DNA from 2 places in the Frateuria edaphi genome. Region 1 is predicted to be linked to the other one. Evidence: predicted binding sites of a transcription regulator. Region 1 holds the regulator's gene; the other holds the start of a gene.

Region 1 (7,396 bases):
AGCAGGTGATCGGCCAGGTGTTCGGCCAGCCGCGCGCGCTGGCGGTGGCCGGCGCGGTGCTGGGCGTGATGGGCCTGATCCCGGGCATGCCGAACCTCGCCTTCCTGCTGCTGGGCGGCTGCTGCGGCGGCGCGGCGTACCTGATGATCAAGCGCGAGCGCGAGACGAAGGAAAAGCTGGCCGAGGCGATCGCCGAACCGGCTGCCGCGCCTGCCGTTCCCCCCGAGCGCATGGAGCTCAACTGGGACGACGTCGCCAGCGTTGATCCGCTGGGCCTGGAAGTGGGCTACCGGCTGATCCCGCTGGTGGACACCCACCAGGGCGGCGAGCTGATGGGGCGGATCAAGTCGGTCCGCCGCAAGCTCTCGCAGGAATTCGGCTTCCTGGTGCCGGCGGTGCACATCCGCGACAACCTGGACCTGGGGCCCAACACCTACCGCGTGACCCTGATGGGCGTGCCGATGGGCGAGGCCGAAGTGCACAGCGAGCGCCTGATGGCGATCAACCCCGGTCGCGTGCACGGTCCGCTGCAGGGCATCCAGACCAAGGACCCGGCGTTCGGGCTCGAAGCGGTCTGGATCGAGCAGGGCCAGCGCGAGATGGCGCAGAGCCTGGGCTACACCGTGGTCGACCCGGCCACCGTGGTGGCCACGCACCTGTCGCACATCCTGCAGACCCACGCGCACGAACTGATCAGCCACCAGGACGTGCAGCAGCTGCTGGACCGCCTGGCGCAGACCGCGCCCAAGCTGGTCGAGGACCTCGTGCCCAAGCGCATGGCGCTGGGCGTGGTGGTCAAGGTGCTGCAGAACCTGCTCGCCGAGCGCGTGCCGATCCGCAACATGCGCACCATCGTCGAAACCTTGGCGGAGCACGCGGGCCAGAGTCAGGATCCCGGCATGCTCACCGCCGCCGTGCGCGTCGCGCTGGGCCGCCAGATCGTGCAGGAGATCACGGGGCTGGGCACCGAGGTGCCGGTCATCACGCTGGCGCCGGAGCTCGAGCAGATCCTCATGAACTCGCTCTCCGGCGGTGGCGTGGCTGGCGCGGCGGTCGAACCGGGCCTGGCCGACCGGCTGCAGCAGAGCGTCGCCGACGCCGCGCGCCGCCAGGAAATGAGCGGCGAAGCGGCGGTATTGCTGGTCGCGCCGCAGCTTCGTCCGTGGCTCGCGCGCTTCACCCGCCACGTGGCACAGAACCTGCACGTACTGGCCTACAACGAGGTGCCGGACAACCGCAGGGTGCGGCTGGTCCAGGCGCTGGGACGTTAAAGGCCGGGAGACGGGCATCGTGATTCGCCAGTTGCACATGCAGACAGCGCAAGGCCCTGGGGCCGCCGCGGCGATGGACACGATGGCCGCGACCCGCTTGCGGAGCAGGCAATGAAGATCAAACGTTTCGTGGCGCCGGACATGCGCCAGGCGATGCGCGAAGTACGCGAAGAGCAGGGACCCGATGCGGTGATCCTGTCCACGCGCAAGCTCGACGAAGGCATCGAGATCATCGCCGCCGTCGATTACGACGAGGCGCTGGTGCGCGAAGCCGCGCGCCATGGCGCGGCCCCCGCGCCGGCCGCCGAGCCCCCGGCGCTGCCGCCGCGTGCCGCCGCCATACCGCCGCCGCCGGTGCGCGAGGCGCGCGTCGAAACGCTGGCGCCTGCCAATCGTCCGACGCCGATCGAGACCGCCGCGAAGGCCTCGGTCGCCGCGGAGGAAAGAGAGCCGAAGCCGGTGCGTGCCGAAGTGCGCGCTCCGCACGCCTCGCCCCGCGCCCAGGCCGAGGGTCTGGTCCAGGCGAAGGCGCAACCGTCGCCGTCTCAGCCGGCGCCCGAGGCCCCGGCCGAGCCGGCGGTCCATCCGTTGATCGAGCGTGCCGCGCAGGACACGGTGCGCATGCGCGCAGAGCTTTCCAGCCTGCGCGAGATGCTCGAGATGCAGCTCTCCAGCCTCGCCTGGAACGACATGGAACGCCGCCAGCCGATGCACACCCGCGTGCTGCGCGAGCTGACCCGGCTGGGCATCGACGCCGACGTCGCCCGCGCGCTGGCCGATGAACTGCCGCCGCAGATGACGCCCGAACAGGCGCGCTACCTGCCGCTGGGCATGTTGAGCCGTGGCATCGCCGTCAGCGGCCGCGGCCGCTCGGACGAAGCCGGCGTTACCGCGCTGGTCGGCCCGACCGGCGTGGGCAAGACCACGACGCTGGCGAAACTCGCGGCCCGGGCAGTGGTGCGCCACGGCGCCTCGCAGGTCGCGCTGGTCAGTACCGACCATTACCGCATCGGCGCTGCCGCGCAACTGGAGCACTACGGTCGCCTGCTCGGCGTGCGGGTGTACCCGGCGTACGACGCGCAGAGCCTGCGTCAGGTGCTGGAACTGCTGAAGGGTTGCCACACCGTGCTGGTCGACACCGCGGGCCTGGCCGGCAACGACCCGCGGCTGAAAGAACAGCTCGAGGCGCTGGGCGAGGCCGGCGACCTGCGCGTCTGCCTGGTGCTGGCCGCCAATGCGCAGGCGCAGTCGCTGGAAGAAGCCGTGCGCGCGTACCTGCCGGCCAATCCGCACGCGGCGATCCTGACCAAACTCGACGAGGCGCCCAGCCTCGGCGGTGCACTGTCGGTGCTTATCCGCCACCGGCTGGCGCTGGACTACACCACCGACGGCCAGCGCGTGCCCGAGGACATCGCCGCCGCCGATGCACGCCTCTTGGTGTGCCGCGCCGCGCAGGCGCTCAAGGGCAATGCGCCGGCCGCCGACGAGGCGGTGCTGGCCGAGCGTTTCGGGACGATGGTGGCCCAGGCATGAGCGGAATCCTTGCAATGAATCAGGCGTGGGGCTTGAAAGACATGTTCAACGCGATCACGGGCGAGCGCGATGCCGCGCCGGCCGCACCGCACCGGCCGCACCAGGCGACCAACGCAGGCGCACCGCGCCGCCGCTGCCGCGCGATCGCGGTCGCCGGCGGCAAGGGCGGCGTCGGCAAGACCACCGTGGCGGTCAACCTCGGGATGAGCCTGGCGATGGCCGGGCGCGAGGTGATGCTGCTGGATGCCGACATGGGCCTGGCCAATGTCGACGTACTGCTCGGCCTGGCGCCCTCGCGCCACCTGGGCCACCTGCTGGACGGCACGGCCACGCTGGAGGAGCTGCTGCTTGACGCCCCCCACGGGCTCAAGGTCATCCCCGGCGGCTCCGGCGCGCGGCGCCTGGCGCAGCTGGGCAACGGCGAGCATGCCGCGGTGATCCGCGCGTTCGACGAGCTGCCCCGTCCGCCGGACTACCTGCTGGTCGATACCGCCGCGGGCCTGTCGGACAACGTGGCGATGTTCGCCGCGGCGGCCGACGACGTCGTGCTGGTGGTTTGCGACGAGCCGGCCTCGCTCACCGACGCCTATGCGCTGATCAAGGTCCTCTCCCGCGACTTTGGCGTGCGCCGCTTCCGCTTCGTCGCCAACATGGTGCGCAACCTGGGCGAGGCCCGCGCGCTGCACCAGAAGCTGGCCAAGGTCAGCGACCGCTTCCTGGACGTGGTGCTGGATTTCTTCGGGTTCGTGCCGCAGGACGAGCGGCTCAAGCAGGCCATCCGGCGCCAGAACGCGGTGGTGGACATGTGGCCGGCGGCGCGTTCGTCGCAGGCATTCAAGCAATTGGCAGGTGCGGTCGATAACTGGGAGGAACCCGCGCGCGCGGGCCTGGACCGCATCGCATTCTTCGGTGGCCAGGCCGTGACGGCGTCGGGGTGGTGAGATGAGCGTGGCATCGGAATATCTCCAGCTGCAAAAACAGAGTGCAGATGAGTTGGTGCGCCAGCACGCGCCACTGGTGCGTCGTATTGCCTATCACCTGATGGGCCGTCTTCCCCCCAGCGTGGACGTGGGCGACCTGATCCAGTCCGGCATGATCGGCCTGCTCGAGGCCGCGCGGCACTACGCCACCGACCGCGCCGCCAGCTTCGAGACCTACGCCGGCATCCGCATCCGCGGCGCCATGCTCGACGAGCTGCGCAAGACAGACTGGACCCCCCGCTCGGTGCACCGCAAGGTGCGCGAAGTGGCCGAGGTGGTGCGCCAGATCGAGATCGAGACCGGCGCCGACGCCGAGGATGCCGAAGTCATCAAGCGCCTCGGCGTGAGCGCGGAGGACTACCACCAGATTCTCGCCGACGCCGCCAGCGCGCGCCTGCTCAGCCTCACCGCGCCGGACGACGGCGACGGCGCGCCAGCCTTCGACGTGGTCGACCAGGGCACCCTGGGGCCGGCCGAGAGCATCGAGCAGGACGGCCTGCGCCAGGCGTTGATCGACGGCATCTCCGGCCTGCCCGAGCGCGAGCAGCTGGTGATGTCGCTGTACTACGAGCAGGAATTGAACCTGAAGGAAATCGGCGCCGTGCTCGGCGTGACCGAGTCGCGCGTGTGCCAGATCCACGGCCAGGCGATCGTGCGGCTGCGTGCGCGCATGGGCGACTGGCGCGACGACGTGCAGGGGGAGTCGGAAACCGGCACCCGCAAAGGCAAGGGCCGCCGCGCTTCATCCGATCGTTCCGTTTCCCGCTGACCCCTCCGACTTCCGATCCCGAATCCCGATTTCCTACCAGAGGAACCAATGGACAAGAACATGAAAATCCTCGTGGTGGACGACTTCTCCACCATGCGGCGCATCGTCAGGAACCTGCTGGTGGAGCTGGGTTTCACCAACACGCTGATCCAGGAAGCCGACGACGGCAACAACGCGCTGACCATGCTGAAAAGCCAGCCGTTCGACATGGTCGTGACCGACTGGAACATGCCCAACATGACCGGCATCGACCTGTTGCGCGCGATCCGCGCCGAACCCTCGCTCAAGGGCCTGCCGGTGCTGATGGTTACCGCCGAGAACAACCGCGACCAGATCATCGCCGCGGCCCAGGCGGGCGTGAACGGCTACATCGTCAAGCCGTTCAACGCGGTCACGCTGAAGGAGAAGCTCACCAAGATCTTCGAGCGCCTGGCCGCCGCGGGAGCCAGCGCATGAGCGCCGTGCTTTCCACCTTCGACGAAACCGCGCTGCCGCAAGAGCTGCAGGACCTGCTCAACAGCGAAGATGGCGCGGCCTTCGAGCACGCGCTCGATGCGCTGGTGCGCCAGCGCGAGCAGCACCTGTTCCGGGCGTTGGGCCTGCTCGCGCGCGACCTGCATGGCGCGGTCAGCCGGCTCGGCAACGACCTGGCGCACGAAGGTGTGCCGGGCAAGGTCGCCGACGTGCGCAAGCACCTGAACGACGTGCTGGAGATGAGCGCCCAGGCGGCCCATCGCAGCATCGATTTCGCCGAACGCATGAGCCCCGAGGCCGACGCGCTGGCGCAGAGCGCCGAGCAGGTGCTCGCCTCGGCGGCACCATGCGACCCGGTCGCGGACCTGGCGCGCCAGGCCGGCAACTTCGCAGGCGCATGCCGCGAGGGCCTCAACGACATGGTGATGGCGCAGTCCTGGCAGGATCTGTCCGGCCAGCGCATCAAGAAGGTGGTCAACTTCATCGAGTCGGTGGAGTCCTCGCTGCTGGAGCTGGTCCGCCTGACCGGTGCATTGTCCGGCCGCGAGCCGCCGCCGGTGGTTGAGAAGATCTCCGGCCAGGACGAGGCGGACCGCCTGCTCAGCGAATTCGGTTTCTAAGGGAGTCCCAGGCGAATGGATCCCTCGCTCGACGCCGAACTGCGCGACGATTTCCTGGTCGAGGCCGGGGAGCTGGTCGAGCGCCTGTCGGAACAACTGGTCGAGCTGGAAGCCAGCCCGCGCGACGCCGAGCTGCTGAACGCGGTGTTCCGCGCCTTCCATACGGTCAAGGGTGGCGCGGGCTTCCTCGCCATCGAGCCGATGGTGCAGCTGTGCCATCACGCCGAGGACCTGCTCAACGTCGCCCGCAACGGCGCGCTGGTGCTGGATTCGGCGAGGATGGACGCACTGCTCGAAGCGCTGGACCTGCTCAACGCGATGATGGATGCGCTGCGGGGCGGCACCTCGATGGCCATGCCGCCGCCTGCGCTGCTCAAGCGGCTGACGCCCGGCGCCGCGGCGCCCGCGCCGCCGCCGGTCGCCGCGCCCGTGGCCGCACCGCCGGCGGACGGCAGCATCGACGACAGCGAATTCGAGGCCCTGCTGGACAGCCTGTACGGCACCGCCGCGCCGGGCACCGTCGCACCGGCGCCGGCCGTGCCGTCACCGACCCACATCAGCGACGACGAATTCGAGGCGCTGCTGGACAACCTGCACGGCACGGCGGCGCCCGGCGCCAGCGCCGTACCGGCATCCAGCACGACTATCGCCGACGACGAATTCGAGGCCCTGCTCGACAACCTGCACGGCAAGGGCGCCGCCCCCGGCGCCCAGCCCATAACCGCCGCTCCGGCGCCTGCGCCTGCGCCCGCGCCCGCACGCGCGGCCGCGCCGGCCGAGACCAGCGTGCGCGTCGATACCGGCCGGCTCGACGCGCTGGTCAATCGCGCCGGCGAACTGGTGCTGGTCCGCAACCGCCTGCAGAGCCTGGCCCAGAAGAGCGGCGACGACATGCTGGCGCAGGCCGCGGCCGAACTCGACCGCGTCGCCGACGAGATGCAAGGCGCGGTGCTGTCCATGCGCATGCAGCCGGTCGGCCGGCTGTTCCAGCGCTTTCCGCGCATCGTGCGCGACCTCGCCCGCCAGCTGGGCAAGGAAGTGGACCTGGTGACCGAAGGCGAGGGCACCGACCTCGATCGCAGCCTGGTCGAGGCGCTCGCCGATCCGCTGATCCACCTGTTGCGCAACGCACTGGACCACGGGCTGGAAATGCCCGAGGAACGCGTCAAGGTCGGCAAGTCGCGCCGTGGCACGGTGCGCCTGTCCGCCAGCCAGCGCGGCGAGCGCATCGTCATCGCGGTGAGCGACGACGGCCACGGCATGAACCCCGAGGTGCTCAAGCGCAAGGCGGTCGAGAAGGGCGTGATCGACGCGGCCCAGGCCGCGCGCCTGAGCGAGAACGAGTGCTACGAACTGATCTTCCGCCCGGGCTTTTCCACCGCCGCGCAGATCTCCGACATCTCCGGCCGCGGCGTCGGCATGGACGTGGTCAAGACGCGCGTGGCCGAACTCGGCGGCACCCTGCAGGTGCGCTCGAAGCTCGGCCAGGGCAGCGAACTGCAGCTGACCGTGCCGCTGACCCTGGCGATCCTGCGCGTGCTGATGGTGCGCGTGGGCCCGCGCCTGTTCGCGCTGCCGCTGTCCAACGTGGAGGAAGTGTTCGAACTGTCCGCGGGCCAGGACCGCATGCTCGATGGCCGGCTGGTCGCCAACCACCGCGGTCGCGCGCTGCCGCTGGGCGATCTGGCCGGCTGGGCCGGCGTGGTCGGCGTCGCGCCGCGCCACGTGGTGGTGCTGCACATCGGCCAC
Region 2 (7,396 bases), 500 kb from region 1:
GCGTGCGCCTTGGGGATCGACCAGCCGGCGCAGCCGATGCGGATGGCGATCACGCCATCACCCACCGAAACCCGTCGCTTCCCGCGGGAGCCCGCGTGTGGGCCCCTGCGATTGGCGTACCGCCCGTGCAACGCTCAGCCCTTCGGCTTGCGGAACCGGTACATGAACTGGTCGGTGTGCCCGCGGATCGACTTGTCGAACACCTTGATGTCGTGCGGATCGGCCGGGTTGCGCAGCGCGTCGCTCTCACCGTCGAACACGAAGCCCGCCGACTCGGCCTGCTTCCGGACGATGGCCGGGTCAATGCGATGCAGCGTGTCGGTGTCGCGCATGCCCGAGCCGGCCGGCGCGACGTGGTCGATCACGATGAAGACGCCGCCGGGCTTGAGCACCTTGTAGACCTGTTTGTCGAGCACCACCGGATCGACGTTGCCCATGAACTTGTCCGGGTAGTCGTGGTAGTTCTGCGAGGTGAACACCACGTCGACCGATTCGGGCGCATCCAGCTTGGCGGCCGGCTGAGTCAGCACGCTGACGTTCGCGTAGTGCGGCTGTTGGGCGAGCTTGCGCAGGTTGGCCACGTCCGACTGCGACTCGGCGGCGTACTCGTTCGGCCAGAGCGCGTAGACGTGGCCCTTGGGTCCGACCACGCCGCTGAACACGCGGGTGAAATAGCCGCTGCCGGGAATCAGTTCCAGCACCTTGTCGCCCGGTTCGACCTCGGCGAAGGCCATCACCTGCGCGATCTTGCGGCGGGCGTCGTCGGCGCGGTCGGCCTGGCGACCCGGGTCGTTGATCGCCGCGGCGAGGTACGGCGGCTGTGCGTGTTGCGCGGCGGTCTGCGCGGCGGGTGCGGCGTGCACGGCCGGCAGGGCGATGGCGATCACGGCGGCGAGGACGAGCGTGCGCATGTCAGGCTCCTTCGGGGTTGGGTGTGCGATTGTGCGCCTGGCGCGGCGGCAGGATGGCCGTGACTTCTGGGGGAGGGCGCGGCCGTCCCACGCGGCGTTTCCCGATGGGCGGACACGCTGAAAAAGCCCGGCCGGAGCCAGGCTCGCCCGGTTTCGCCGATCCCGCTTCAGGCCATCCCTGGCCCGGCCCGCATCCCTGCCCGTACGTCCGGGTTTGCGCTCAGTCGGCGCCACCCGAGGAGTTCGGCGTGGTCGAGGTCGGCGGCGGCATCGCCGTCGACGAGGCCGGTGGCATGGTGGCCGGGGGCGTCATCGCGGTGGATGCAGGGGGCGGTGTCATCGGCGTGGTCGGCTGGGTGGGCGTCATCGCCGGCGCGGTCGACGGGGCGGCTGCGCCCGGCTCGGCGTTGTCGTTGGTGCCGTGGTTGCAGGCGGCCAGCGCGAACGTGGAAGCCAGCAGCAGGCTCCAGCACAACAGGCGGGTCTTCATGGGCATGCTCCTCCGATAAATTCGGTCAGTGCGGCTGGGATACGGCGCGGGTGACTTCCTGCTGCAGCGAACGGGCGTCGGTGCGCTCCAGGTCCGCCAGCGAGACGATGCCGCAGAGGGCACCCTTGGCGTCGACCACCGGCACCCGCCGGATCTGCTGGCGTTCCATCAGCTTGGCGCAGTCCTGCAGGCTCGCGTCCTCCTTGATCACGATAGGCGGCGCGGTCATGCAATCCTGCACGCGCACGTCCAGCGGATTGCGGCCGGCGGCGAGCGTGCGCACGACGATGTCGCGGTCGGTGATCACCCCGATCGGGTGGCGGTCCAGGTCGACTACCGGGATCTCGCCGACATCCTCGTCGCGCATGGCGCGGGCGACTTCATCCAGCGGCGAGGTGGCCAGGCAGAATTTCGGATTGCGGGTCATCACGCGGTCGAGATCCATGGGTACTCCGGGCGGCGGCGAACGGGGACGGATGGATGTTCCTCGCGCCCGGTTGAATGCGGTGTGCGCGGACCATGAAGGGGGCGTTTAATGGCCGTCTTGCCGTTGCTCCTGTTCCTTTCCCGGAGGGAGCGGATCTGTCCTTCCCGCAGGCAGACGGACTGGGTGCGCGCGCTAGCTCAGCGCCGTCGGCTCATCGAACGGCAGTGGCGTGCCGCCTGCGCGAGCGAGCGCCGGCTCGGCGCGCACCAGCTGTTCCTTGTCGCCGTCCAGCACCACCAGGACGCGGCCGGCCTCGATCTCCTCCTCGAATTTGCGCCGCACCGGGTCCGGCACGGAGGCGCCTACCAGCGCACCGGTCCAGCCACCGGTCAGCGCGCCGGCAACGGTCAGCCCGGCCACGCCCGCCACGGTGATGCCCACGGGCGGGATCGCCACGGCCACCAGCCCGGCCAACAAGCCGACCGCGCCACCGCCGACCACGCCGCGCAGCGCGGCAGGATAGAAATCGCTTCCGGCTTCCTTGTGCTGCTCCGGTGTCGCCTCGAGTTCAATGTCGGAGCGGGCGATCAGCGAGATGTCCTCCTCGGGCACGCCTGCGGCGCGCGCGGCCTGCATGACGGTCCTGGCGGCCTCGACATTGGGTGTGCTGAACACATGGCGGGTTTTCATGGCGCTCCTCGCGAAGGGAATGGCGGGCGCGGGGACGGCCCATCGTCATCCTTGTGGAGCGCGGGTTCGCGGGGCGTCGGCTGCGGGTGTCCATGGCGTGAGCGCGGCCGTACCATCGGGGCCATGGAGCTTCCATTCCCGTCCGACGATCCGCCACCGGTTCGCCCCAGCGAACCCGATCCGGCCGACTGCTGCGGCGAGGGCTGCGTGCATTGCGTGCTCGATCGCTACGACGAGGCGCTGGAGCGCTACCGCGCCGCGCTCGCAGCCTGGCAGTCGCGCCATCCGGAGGTTCCTCGGCCCTGATGCGATGTCGCCCTGATGCCGACGTCGATCCTGTTAGTCTCCGGGCATGCCGTCGAACACCATGCCCGTGATGATCGCCGGCGCCGGTCCGACTGGACTGGCGGCCGCGTTGTTTCTTGCCCGACGCGGCGTTCCCGTGCGCATCGTCGACAAGGCGGCGCCCAGCCTTCATTCCAAGGCATTGGCCGTCAATCCGCGCACGCAGGATCTGCTGGAAGACACCGGCGTGACCGCGCGCATGCTGGCCGAAGGCTGGGCCGTGCAGGGACTGTCGCTGCACCAGAGCGGGCACGAGGACGTAGCCGTGCCGGTCTCGCCCCTGCTCGACACCGAGCGCTCGCTGATCTCGCTGCCCCAGTCGCGCACGGAAGCCCTGCTGGCCGACGCGTTGCGGGCGCAGGGCGTCACCGTCGAGCGCGGGGTGAAACTCGACACGCTGGCGCAAGGCGAGGACGGCGTCACGATCCACCTGGTGCATGCCGACGGCAGCGTCGAACCCACGCAGGCGCCCCTGCTGTACGGCGCCGACGGCGCGCACAGCACGGTGCGCCAGGCACTTGGGCTGGCCTTCCCTGGCGACGAACTGCCCGAGCCCTGGCAACTGTGGGACCTGCACCTGGCGACGCCGCTTGACCCGGATCGGGTACATCTGTTCCTGCTGCCGGACGGCTTCCTGTTCGCGCTGCGCGTGCGCGAGGACATCTGGCGCGTTATCGGCAACAGCCGTGCGCCGTTGGACGCGCTGCCCGCCGGCACGGTGTGCGGTGACGTGCTGTGGCAGTCCCACTTCCACATCGCGCATCGCGTGGCCGAGCGTGCCGGCGTGGGACGCGTGCTGCTGGGTGGCGATGCGGCGCACATCCACTCGCCGCTTGGGGCGCGCGGCATGAATCTGGGGATCGAGGATGCCTACGTGTTCGCCGACTGCGCGGCGGACGCGCTCAATGGCCGCCTCTCGCGCCTGGCGAGCTACGCGCAGTTGCGACATCCGGTGCATCGGCAGGTGGTCCGGCGCGTGGGTGCACTGACCCATCTGATGCAGGGCCGCCCCTCGACCCTGCGCGAACTGCGCGACGTCCTGGTGCCGCGACTGGTGCGTTTCGGACCCGCGCGGCGCCAGTTCCTGCGTGTGGCCGGTGGCCTGGATCACCCCGTCCGCACGCGCGGATAGGGCGGGCAGTGTAGGGTGGACGCCAGCCCACCCGCGTTTCGCACGTGACACCGGTGGGCCGCCTGCGCCGGCGACTGCAGCGATCGGACGTCCGAACGTGCACTGGCTCGCGTTTGCCATGCCGTTGCGTTGATCGCGCATCGGGGCGCCTGTAGATTCGTTCAGGCCATTCGCTCTCGGGGGAGTTCGTATGAAGAAGTTTGCATGGATAGCCGGCGGTGCCTTGCTGCTGGCCGCATGTGGGGGTTCGCAGGACACGCGCGTGCCAGTGGCGCTGGGCAGCCTGGTGACGCCGGCCTCGGCGCCGTGGCTGCAGGTCGAGCAGGATCAACAGGACGTCGAGGTTCGCGGCCTGGAGGATTCGCTTACGCTCAAGCCCACGCCGCCGGTGTCCGAGGTGCTGCAGGCGCGCCTTCGCCATGCGCTGGAGCCGGCCTATTTCACCGATCTGGTGGTGCATTGCGAGCAGGTCTTCGCCGAGATGCGCGTGGACACCGAGGCCACGCCGGCCAACGTCACGCTCGAGCTGGGCACGCACTGCGCCATCAATGCACGCGGCCTGGGTTCGGACAAGACCTATCACGTCTCGCCGTCCATGCCCGCGCCGGCCCGGGGCGATTACGCCAAGGCGCTGGCCGCCCTGCTGGCCACCGGCGCCGACGACATTGCGCGGCAGTTGCGCGCGGACGTGGGATCCACGCCGCACTGATGCCCTTTCAGTCCTGTGTCGGCATGAACTGCCGGCGCAGGTCCAACTGCCCGCGCCGCATGACCGGCGTGGGGAAGCTGTCCGGCCAGGTGGCGCTGTAGTCCAGTTCGGCATCCAGCAGGTCGCGCTCCACCAGCAGCTGCACCATCGCCAGCGGATCGGCGCAGGCCAGCACCTTGCCCAGCGACGAGGCCGGCGCGTGCAGTGCGTTGACGCGTTCGACCAGTGCTTCGATCACGTTGGCCGGCATCTCCCAGTGCCGCACCGCGCGCAGCGACAGCCGCGCGCCGATGCGCATGCAGCCCGCCAGGAACACGGGCGAGAACGGCCCCAGCGACGGCGGCGCCTCCTGGTCCAGCAGGCGCACGATCGCGCCGGTGCCGGTATGACAGACCATTCCGGCCAGGAACGCCTCGAACGGATCGCAGCCCCCATGCCGGCCGAGGAAGGCGGCGGCATGCGCGCAGCGCTCGGCGTGCTCCCACAGCCATGGTCCGGCCATATGCCCGCGCATGCCCGCGCTGGCCTGCAGGATCGGCTTCATTACGTGCAATGTGGCGACCCGGCGCAGGGCATCGCGCCCGAGCAGGACCACGGCGTGCTGCAGACTGTGGATCGGCTGCGCCGAACGGAAGTGCGCGCTGCCGGCCACGCGCATCACTTCGCCCACGAGCACCGGATCGCGGCCGATCAGCGCAGCCAGCTGCGATCCGGCCAGGTTGTCGTTCCTCAATGCGCGCAGCAGCTGTGGCAGCACGCTGGGCAAGCGCGGCAGCCCGCTGACGTCGAAGCGCTCGCCGATCGCCTCCAGCCGCCGCAACGTAGCCTGCTCGGGGCCGCTGGCCGTATCGCTGACGGCCGCCGGAAGGCCCAGCACGAAACGATGAAAACGGTCCTCCACCACCGTCAGCGGTGGCGCCATCTCGCACACGGGCGCGTCGGCCACCACCGTCACGATCGGCGGGGCGGGGGCAGGGCGGCTCGGAACTTTCCTCGCGGCGAAAAGACGCCGCCACATGGCGATCATCCGGATGCAGGTTCCATGGCGTGCTCCGCGCTGTATCGGCAGTCCGGCGGGGAAATGTAGCCGTCCCATAACCCCGTTCGCGCCGAGCGCAGCCGGAGCCGGAGGCCCGCCCCGCGCGGACACTGGCAATGGCCGCCCCGCGGCCCCACATCCAGGGAACTCCGCGCAGGACCTCCCGCATGATCCCCTTCTCGATACTCGACCTGGCCCCCATTACCGAAGGCAGCGACGCAAGCGCCGCCTTCCGCAACACGCTGGACCTTGCCAGATTGGGCGAGCAACTGGGCTACCGGCGTTACTGGCTGGCCGAGCACCACAACATGCCCGGCATCGCCAGCGCCGCCACGGCAGTACTGATCGGCCACGTCGCCGGTGGCACCTCGACCATCCGCGTCGGCGCCGGCGGCGTGATGTTGCCCAACCATGCGCCACTGCAGGTGGCTGAGCAGTTCGGCACGCTGGCCGCGCTGTACCCGGGCCGCATCGACCTGGGACTGGGCCGTGCCCCGGGAACCGACCAGGCGACGATGCGTGCGCTGCGCCGCTACGGCGACGCGGCGGAAACCTTTCCCGACGACGTGCTCGAACTGCTGCACTACTTCGAACCGGCCAGTCCCGGCCAGGCGGTGCGCGCGGTTCCAGGCGCGGGCCTGGACGTGCCGGTCTGGCTGCTGGGCTCCAGCCTGTTCAGTGCGCGCCTGGCCGCGGCGCTGGGGCTGCCCTTCGCCTTCGCCTCGCATTTCGCGCCTGACGCGATGGACACCGCGCTGTCGATCTACCGCCGCGAATTCCGTCCGTCGCCGCGGCTCGCGCAGCCACACGCCATGCTTGGGCTCAACGTCGTCGCGGCGGACACCGATGCCGAGGCACGCCGCCTGTTCACCACGCAACAACAGAGTTTCATCAACCTGCGCCGCGGCCGGCCAGGGCTGGTACCTGCGCCCATCGACGACATCGAGAGCTACTGGACGCCTACCGAAAGGCTCGGCGTGGAACGCGCGCTCGCGTGCGCCGTGGTCGGTGGCCCCGCCGCCGTGCAAAAGGGCCTGGCCGACTTCATCGCCCGCCACCAACCCGACGAGCTGATGCTGACCGCCAACATCTTCGATCACAACCTGCGGCGGCGCTCCTTCGAACTGGCGATGCAGGCCCGCGAGCACCTCGCCACCTGATCGCTCCCCGGAGGAGCGCACCTGCGCGCGACCGCGAGCCACACCACGCGATCGCATTCCACCTTTGCAGGAGCTCACCTGTACGCGACCGCGAGTCCCCGCGATCGCGCCCCGCGCCTCAAACCCTGCCACGCTCCGGCTCGCCCCGTGCCGCCTGCGCGAACATCCACGCCGATCCCCCGAACAACGCCACGAAGAAGCCGTTCAACAGCACGATCTCCGCAGGCTCGCTCCAGGGAAGCCCAAGCCCCTCGACCAGCGCGAACGCACCGATCAGCCCCTGCGCAAACGCCATCGCCGCGAGCGCCCGCGCCATCCCCCTGGGGTGCAGACGCGCGATGGCCGCGCCGATGACGCCGATGGCCACTACTCCGAAATACATCCGGTTGGCAGGATCGCCATCGGCCCCGATGATGCCGACCCCCAGGCTGAGCCATACCAGGAGAATCGTCGCCACCAATGCCACGCAGGCGGCCGAACGGAACGTGCTGAG

What was found. Region 1 encodes FliA, which starts transcription of late flagellar genes. Its sites were predicted from a motif close to TAAAGTTTNNCNNNCNNNGGCCGATAA; they were not measured.
Region 2: LQ772_RS05860 (HDOD domain-containing protein) is a predicted target of FliA. The motif match lies at 5,764-5,790, and genes of this name have one in related genera.

Annotation. Positions count from the first base shown of each region.
Region 1 is NZ_CP088251.1:769,538-776,933, forward strand. It holds gene flhA (flagellar biosynthesis protein FlhA) at 1-1,271, shown strand, start outside; gene flhF (flagellar biosynthesis GTPase FlhF) at 1,383-2,804, shown strand; gene LQ772_RS03460 (MinD/ParA family protein) at 2,801-3,745, shown strand; gene LQ772_RS03465 (RNA polymerase sigma factor FliA) at 3,747-4,553, shown strand; gene LQ772_RS03470 (chemotaxis response regulator CheY) at 4,602-5,009, shown strand; gene LQ772_RS03475 (protein phosphatase CheZ) at 5,006-5,647, shown strand; gene LQ772_RS03480 (chemotaxis protein CheA) at 5,663-7,396, shown strand, end outside.
Region 2 is NZ_CP088251.1:1,274,284-1,281,679, forward strand. It holds gene LQ772_RS05820 (DUF72 domain-containing protein) at 1-44, opposite strand, end outside; gene LQ772_RS05825 (class I SAM-dependent methyltransferase) at 135-911, opposite strand; gene LQ772_RS05830 (hypothetical protein) at 1,132-1,401, opposite strand; gene LQ772_RS05835 (CBS domain-containing protein) at 1,427-1,846, opposite strand; gene LQ772_RS05840 (hypothetical protein) at 2,021-2,518, opposite strand; gene LQ772_RS05845 (oxidoreductase-like domain-containing protein) at 2,642-2,824, shown strand; gene LQ772_RS05850 (FAD-dependent oxidoreductase) at 2,871-3,995, shown strand; gene LQ772_RS05855 (hypothetical protein) at 4,186-4,704, shown strand; gene LQ772_RS05860 (HDOD domain-containing protein) at 4,712-5,722, opposite strand; gene LQ772_RS05865 (LLM class flavin-dependent oxidoreductase) at 5,911-6,903, shown strand; gene LQ772_RS05870 (hypothetical protein) at 7,022-7,396, opposite strand, start outside.